3 regions of the Paenibacillus sp. QJM3NY_38 genome follow, and region 1 is predicted to be linked to each of the others. Evidence: riboswitches for the same ligand, from Rfam matches in the RefSeq annotation. Region 1 holds a riboswitch; each other region holds the start of a gene.
What was found. A riboswitch is a leader RNA that binds a small molecule or an ion and turns the genes downstream of it on or off. The one in region 1 is predicted to bind ZMP and ZTP.
Positions count from the first base shown of each region.

Region 2: linked by a shared signal. The riboswitch ahead of rpiB (ribose 5-phosphate isomerase B) and the one ahead of purT (phosphoribosylglycinamide formyltransferase 2) in region 1 are both predicted to bind ZMP and ZTP.
Region 3: linked by a shared signal. The riboswitch ahead of AC0VZ8_RS19960 (bifunctional 5,10-methylenetetrahydrofolate dehydrogenase/5,10-methenyltetrahydrofolate cyclohydrolase) and the one ahead of purT (phosphoribosylglycinamide formyltransferase 2) in region 1 are both predicted to bind ZMP and ZTP.

Region 1 covers NZ_CM149665.1:4,164,957-4,167,157, reverse strand. Annotated here, with positions in the region: gene AC0VZ8_RS19105 (LysR family transcriptional regulator) at 1-602, shown strand, start outside; ZMP/ZTP riboswitch at 666-746, shown strand; gene purT (phosphoribosylglycinamide formyltransferase 2) at 831-1,991, shown strand.
Region 2 covers NZ_CM149665.1:6,789,565-6,791,765, reverse strand. Annotated here, with positions in the region: gene AC0VZ8_RS31600 (manganese efflux pump MntP) at 1-177, shown strand, start outside; gene AC0VZ8_RS31595 (low molecular weight protein arginine phosphatase) at 231-818, shown strand; ZMP/ZTP riboswitch at 910-991, shown strand; gene rpiB (ribose 5-phosphate isomerase B) at 1,106-1,570, shown strand; gene AC0VZ8_RS31585 (TIGR01440 family protein) at 1,652-2,201, shown strand, end outside.
Region 3 covers NZ_CM149665.1:4,343,151-4,345,351, reverse strand. Annotated here, with positions in the region: gene AC0VZ8_RS19965 (permease) at 1-1,010, opposite strand, end outside; ZMP/ZTP riboswitch at 1,168-1,247, shown strand; gene AC0VZ8_RS19960 (bifunctional 5,10-methylenetetrahydrofolate dehydrogenase/5,10-methenyltetrahydrofolate cyclohydrolase) at 1,312-2,160, shown strand.

The DNA.
Region 1 (2,201 bases):
TCGGAACGATAGATTCGCTGGCCGCTTATTTTCTTCCGTCCGTCATTCACAAGCTGAAACAAAAGCATGAGGATCTTGTCATCCGCTTACAACCGGATCGTGAAGATAGCATCATCAGTAAGGTGAGAGAGGGCGAGTATGATCTCGGTCTTATTTTGGATAAAAAACCGGAGGATTCCTCCTTGAATTGGATCCCCATTCGGGAGGAGCCCCTCCTGCTGATTGCCCATCCGGATCATCCCCTTCATGTTGAACCCGTCATAGAGCTAGAACACCTGGCAGATGCCGAATGGATTATGCCCGAGGATAGCTGTAATTACCGCATGATGTTGGAAAAGGCGCTGCGTGCCAGTGGAGTTCCAATGCGAATAGGCCTGGAATTGGGCAATCCAGAGGCGATTAAGAGATATGTGATGTCCGGTACTGGCATCTCATTATTGCCACGGATGGTAGCAGAGGAGGAAATCAGGCGCGGTGAGCTTGCGATTCTTTCCTTTGCCCATTCTGACATTCAACTGGACATTCAGTTGGTAATCCATCCCAAGAAGTGGCTTTCGCAATCGCTGAAGGATGCTATCGATATGCTGAAGTCTAAATCCTAATGTCGCCTTACGGTGATATTGCAATTAACGGGAAGATTAAGTATGATTTAAATAACAATGTATAGGTTTATGTGTAACTGGCGTAGCATGGGGGACCATGAGGGAGCACATAGATGACGACGGCCGTACGCCTGGGCAGAGGTAAGGGAAGCTTATTTCCCTTACCTCTTTATTATTTTCTGCTTTTTTTATAAGTCTCTGAAACTACGAAAAGGGGATCAAACAACGATGTTAAAAACGAAGAAAATACTGCTGCTAGGATCGGGAGAACTGGGAAAAGAAGTCGTGATTGAGGCGCAGAGACTGGGTGTTGAAACCGTAGCAGTCGATCGTTATGCCGATGCTCCGGCCATGCATGTTGCCGATCACAGCCATGTCATCGATATGCTGGATGGGGAGAAATTACGTACAATCATTGAGCTGGAGAAGCCGGACCTGATCGTACCCGAAATCGAGGCGCTGGCTACTTCGGAGCTGGTTAGGCTGGAGGAAGAGGGGTACCGGGTTATTCCAACTGCCAGAGCTGCGAAGCTTACGATGGATCGTGAAGGGATTCGTCGGTTAGCTTCCGAAGAATTGGGGCTGCCTACTGCGGACTATCGATTTGCCGATACTTATGAGGAGTTTAAACGGGCTGTCCTGGACATGGGTTTTCCGTGCGTAATTAAACCGCTGATGAGTTCCTCAGGCAAAGGCCAGAGTGTATGCCGCTGCGAAGGGGATATCGAGTCCTGCTGGAACATCGCGATGGAAGGCGGCCGCGTGCAGAATGGCAGAGTGATCATTGAGGAATTCATTACGTTCCAGTCAGAGATCACGCTTCTGACCGTTCGCTCCGTCAATGGAACAAGCTTCTGTGCGCCAATCGGTCATATTCAGGAGAGCGGGGATTATATCGAATCCTGGCAGCCGCACAACATGTCCGATAAGCAAATGGAGGACGCTAAATATATTGCAAGGACGATTACCGACGAGCTTGGCGGATATGGATTGTTTGGTATTGAATTGTTCCTTGCTGCGGATAAAGTGTATTTTAGCGAGGTGTCTCCGCGACCGCATGATACCGGCTTGGTTACGCTGGTGACGCAAAATTTATCTGAATTCGCGCTTCACGTCCGTGCCATTCTTGGTTTTCCAATCCCGGAGATCGAATTAATAACGCCAGGAGCCAGCCGTCCGCTGAAAGCTGCCCGAGAGCTGGAGGACTACACAATTACCGGTGCCGAGCAAGCACTGGCTGTTCCGAATACGCAGCTGCGCATTTTTGGGAAACCGGTGACCAAGGTTGGAAGACGGGTCGCAGTTGCGTTGTCAACCGCCGGCACAGTAGAGGAAGCGCGTTCGCGTGCGAAGCAGGCTTTGGATGAGCTTGCTATTGAGGAAGCCTAATCATTACCGATTCTTAGGGTGGTGCATCCATAATCTCATGAAAAAAGATCAACCGATTTACCGGTTGATCTTTTTTTCATTGAAATGATTTCGCGGATCAAAATCTGGTATGAACCGTTCTGACCATAGTGACTTAGTTTTGTTAGTCGTTTTGATGATAAATATGCAGAAATTTATGTTCTTTCATGATAAGATACACAAGAATACAAA
Region 2 (2,201 bases), 2.6 Mb from region 1:
CTCGGAATGTTTGTGGATGATGTGCTGTTAATCGTAATTTCCTTCGGGGTCGTGGGCGGTTTGCTGTCCATTCTCGGTTTGCTGCTTGGCCGTCAGGTAAGCAATAAGCTGGGGGAGTACGGTGAAATGCTGGGCGGACTGATTTTGGTTATCTTTGGCACCATGTTTATTTTTTGACGCAATATTTGTTACAATAACCCCAAAGAACCTACGAACGGGAGGAACGGACCGTGAAAAATATATTGTTTGTCTGCACGGGAAATACCTGCCGCAGTCCAATGGCGGAAGGCATGCTGCGCAAGCTTGCCAAACAACGGGGCATTCCGCTGGAAACGAAGTCCGCCGGTGTCTCGGCCGTGGATGGAATGCCGGTGTCCCATCATGCGGAATCCATCCTGCGAGACCAGGATATCCAGGATCGCTTGGTGTCCAAGCCGTTGACCGCGAACCTTGTAGAATGGGCGGACCTGATTCTGACACTGACCCAGTCGCATAAGCAGTATGCTATAAGGCAGTTCCCGCACGCCGCAGACAAGATGCACACGCTGAAAGAGTTTGTTGAGGATGACCGCCGGGTGCTGGACGATCTGCGGGAGCAGGATAGTCTGTATGCAGCGCTTGAGCTGGCCAGATCTCTGGGCCACGATGTCAGCGACCGTGACCGGGAGCGTCTGATCGAGCTGCGCCAGCGCATCCCGAGCTTCGATATCTCCGACCCTTTCGGAGGCTCGCGGGAGGAATATGAAGCCACGGCCGCAGAGATACGGACGGCGTTGTTCCGTCTTTTGGACAAGCTGGAAGCGGATCGGTATAACTAAGCCTTGCCTTTAGAGATATGAAGCCTTGCATTGGGCTAAAAAGCCACTTGCCTTTCGCAGGGTATTGCTTTAAGATGAAGGTGAAAAACAAATGATCCGGTGTAACTGGCGACGAAGTGGATGAAACCACGATGGAGCATCGGAATATACGGCCGGTCGCCTGGGCAAAGAGCATTTGGAGCACAATACGTGCGCCGACTGCTCTTTTTTCGTCTTTTGCGCCCGATTTGGGTTATAATGAAACAAGCTAAAACGCAAAAGCGAACATACGAGGGGGTTTTTCATAGATGAAAATTGCATTGGGTACGGATCATGCCGGCATTCGTCTGAAAGAGGAAATAATGGAAGTCATTCGGGGTCTTGGCCACGAGGTGGAGGATCTGGGCTGCGGCTGTTCCGATTCCGTGGATTATCCCGATTATGCCCTTCCGGTGTGCGAGAAGGTCGTCTCGGGTGAAGCGGACCGCGGCATTCTGATCTGCGGTACGGGGATCGGCATGAGCATTGCGGCCAACAAGGTGCCGGGCATTCGCTGCGCGCTGACACATGATGTGTTCTCAGCTAAAGCGACGCGCGAGCATAACGACAGCAACGTGATTGCGCTGGGTGAGCGTGTCGTCGGTCCCGGACTTGCTGCCGAAATCGTCAGCGCATGGCTGACGACGGATTTCAGTCATGGCGAGCGCCATGTCGGCCGCGTGAACAAGATCAAGGCCATCGAGGAGCGTTACCTGAAGAATGAATCGCGATAAGTGAACGCGTAATACAGCTGCGGCTATCGTGATATGGGATTGAAGCATCTTCTGTGAAAAAATCATCGGGAGGACTGTGACATGACGGATATCTCCAAGGTTTCCTTGAACGAACAGACAGCGCGTATTGTCCGCGAACTGGCCGAAGCGGCCGATTTAGGCCCGGGTAAAGTGCTGGTCATCGGAGCCAGCACCAGTGAAGTGGTTGGACGCCGAATCGGTACGGGCGGCGCTCTTGAAACGGCGCAGCGGCTTCTCCAGGGCATTGCCGCGGTTCAAGCGGAATTCGGTTTCGCGGTGGCCTATCAATGCTGTGAGCATCTGAACCGTGCGCTTGTCATGGAACGCGAGCTGCTCGAGCGGCTGGGCTTGACGGAAGTGGCGGCAGTTCCCATTCCGGGTGCGGGCGGGTCGATGGCTTCTGCAGCTTACCGCAGCATGAAGGAGCCCTGCCTTGCGGAATCGATTGAAGCCCATGCGGGTGTCGATATCGGCGAGACGCTGATCGGCATGCATTTGCGGAGAGTGGCGGTTCCGTTCCGGCCGACCGAGCGTTATATCGGGGAGGCGCGCGTAACTGCGGCTTATACCCGCCCCAAGCTGATCGGCGGAGAACGTGCGGTGTACCGAC
Region 3 (2,201 bases), 180 kb from region 1:
TATCCACCCAAAAGAGCGTTGACGGCTACAGAGCCGATGAAGACAAGCGTCATCACCAGCAGGCTTAAACCGATGACGAATTTAGTCTTGAAGGTAGCCGACAGCATGAGCAAGCTTTTGAAATCCAGCATCGGGCCGAGCACGAGGAAGGATACGAGTGGACCTACGGTGAAGGTGTGCGTGAACGCCGATGCCACAAATGCATCCGAAGTCGAGCAGAGGGATAGAATGAAAGCAAACCCCATCATGAACAGGTAAGAAGCGGTGGGACCGTTCCCCAATGCCAGCAGCTCTTCTCTAGGAATGAAGGATTGGATGCAGGCTGTCAGGAATGCGCCAAGAACCAGGTATTTGCCCATTTCGATCAATTCGTCTCCGGCGTGGACAAACAGGCTTCTCCAGGTTTTGGGATGCTCGTGCAGTTTGCGTTCACCAGCGGCGGAATCTTGTTCGGAAAACTCTTGTAAGGAACGCTTGAGCGGGTTGTTCCTTGAAAAAACATAGACAAGCAAACCTACCGTTACCGCGACTGCAAAAGCCAGTCCCATCCGGCCGATCGTCACTTCGGGATGCGAACGGAAGGCCATGATCGTCGCAGCGAACACAAGGGGGTTCAGGATAGGTCCGCTGAGAATAAAGGTTACAGCGATGTAGGCAGGCATCCCCTTAAGCATCAGCCTTCGGACGACCGGGATCATCCCGCATTCACAGATGGGAAACACGATCCCCAGCATGGAAGCGAACAGGACGCCGATGACCGGATTTTTGGGCGTGATCCGACGCACCCACTGTTCTTTAACGAACAGCTGAAGAAGGGACGACAGCAGCACTCCAAGCAGCACAAATGGAAGCGCCTCAAGGAAAATGCCCGTAAAAACCGTTTTTACCTGCTGTATGTCACGGCTAGATATTAGACTTGTATCGTTCTGCAGCCATATCGTCAAGACCGGTATCACGAAGACAAGCGGAATCATGAAGGGCAGCATTTTGAAGATTACCGGATATTTCATTCAGGCCTCCTGGAGCGAATTGTTCTTAAGACATTCTATGCTTGTACCATCGGCAACATACTAGATTCTTGCAAATTAATCAAAAGGATTACGATTTAATACGTGAACTTCATGACCGGTAGCGCGAAGTCCAAAGTCGTGGTATATTTAAAAAAAGTTATCTGTGTGTTACTGGCGTAGCTTGGGGTACCAAGAGGGAGCACATAGGATCATATGCCGTACGCCTGGGCAAGAGGTAAGGAGACGATCAGTCGCCTTGCCTCTTTATGTTTTTAATACAATGGCGAAGGAGCGGATTAGCATGAGTAAGGAACCCGTAATTTTGGATGGAAAAAAGGTATCCGATGATATTAAGGCAAAGCTGGCGGTGAAGGTACAGGAATTGAAGCAGCACGAGATAACGCCTTGTCTGGCAACGATTCTAGTTGGCGATGATCCTGCTTCTGCGACCTATGTGCGGATGAAGGGAAATGCTTGCGAGCGGCTTGGTATCATATCCAAGAAAGTGGTGCTGGAGACATCGACCTCGACCGAGGAGCTGATCGCCGCGATACAAGAGCTGAACGAGGATCCGAATGTCCACGGTATTCTGCTGCAGCATCCGGTGCCGCATCATATCGATGAACGGGCGGCTTTTGATGCCATTGCCATTGAAAAAGACGTGGATGGAGTAACCACGCTCGGTTTCTCGCAAAATGCGTTTGGTTTTGCCGATTATCCGTCTTGTACGCCTGCCGCGATTATTGCGATTATGGATTATTATGACCTGCCGATCGAAGGGAAGCATGCCGTGGTGGTCGGACGCAGTCCGATTCTGGGTAAGCCGGTATCGATGATGCTGCTCAATCGCAATGCTACCGTTACGATCTGCCACTCGAGAACGAAGAACCTCGGGGAGCTTGTGTCCCAGGCGGATATCGTGGTTGCGGCCGTAGGCAAACCTAATTTCATTCAAGGGAGCTGGATTAAGCCGGGTGCCGTTGTATTGGATGCCGGCTACAATAAAGGGAATATCGGCGACTGCGATTATGAAGCCTGCGCGAAGGTGGCATCTGCGATTACACCGGTACCGGCAGGTGTCGGCCCCGTTACGATTGCTACATTGCTGAAGCATACCGTCGAATCGGCCGAGCGAACCGCGCAAGCCTAAAGGAAAGTCACAGACCATTTGCATATGAATGAAGGTGCGCC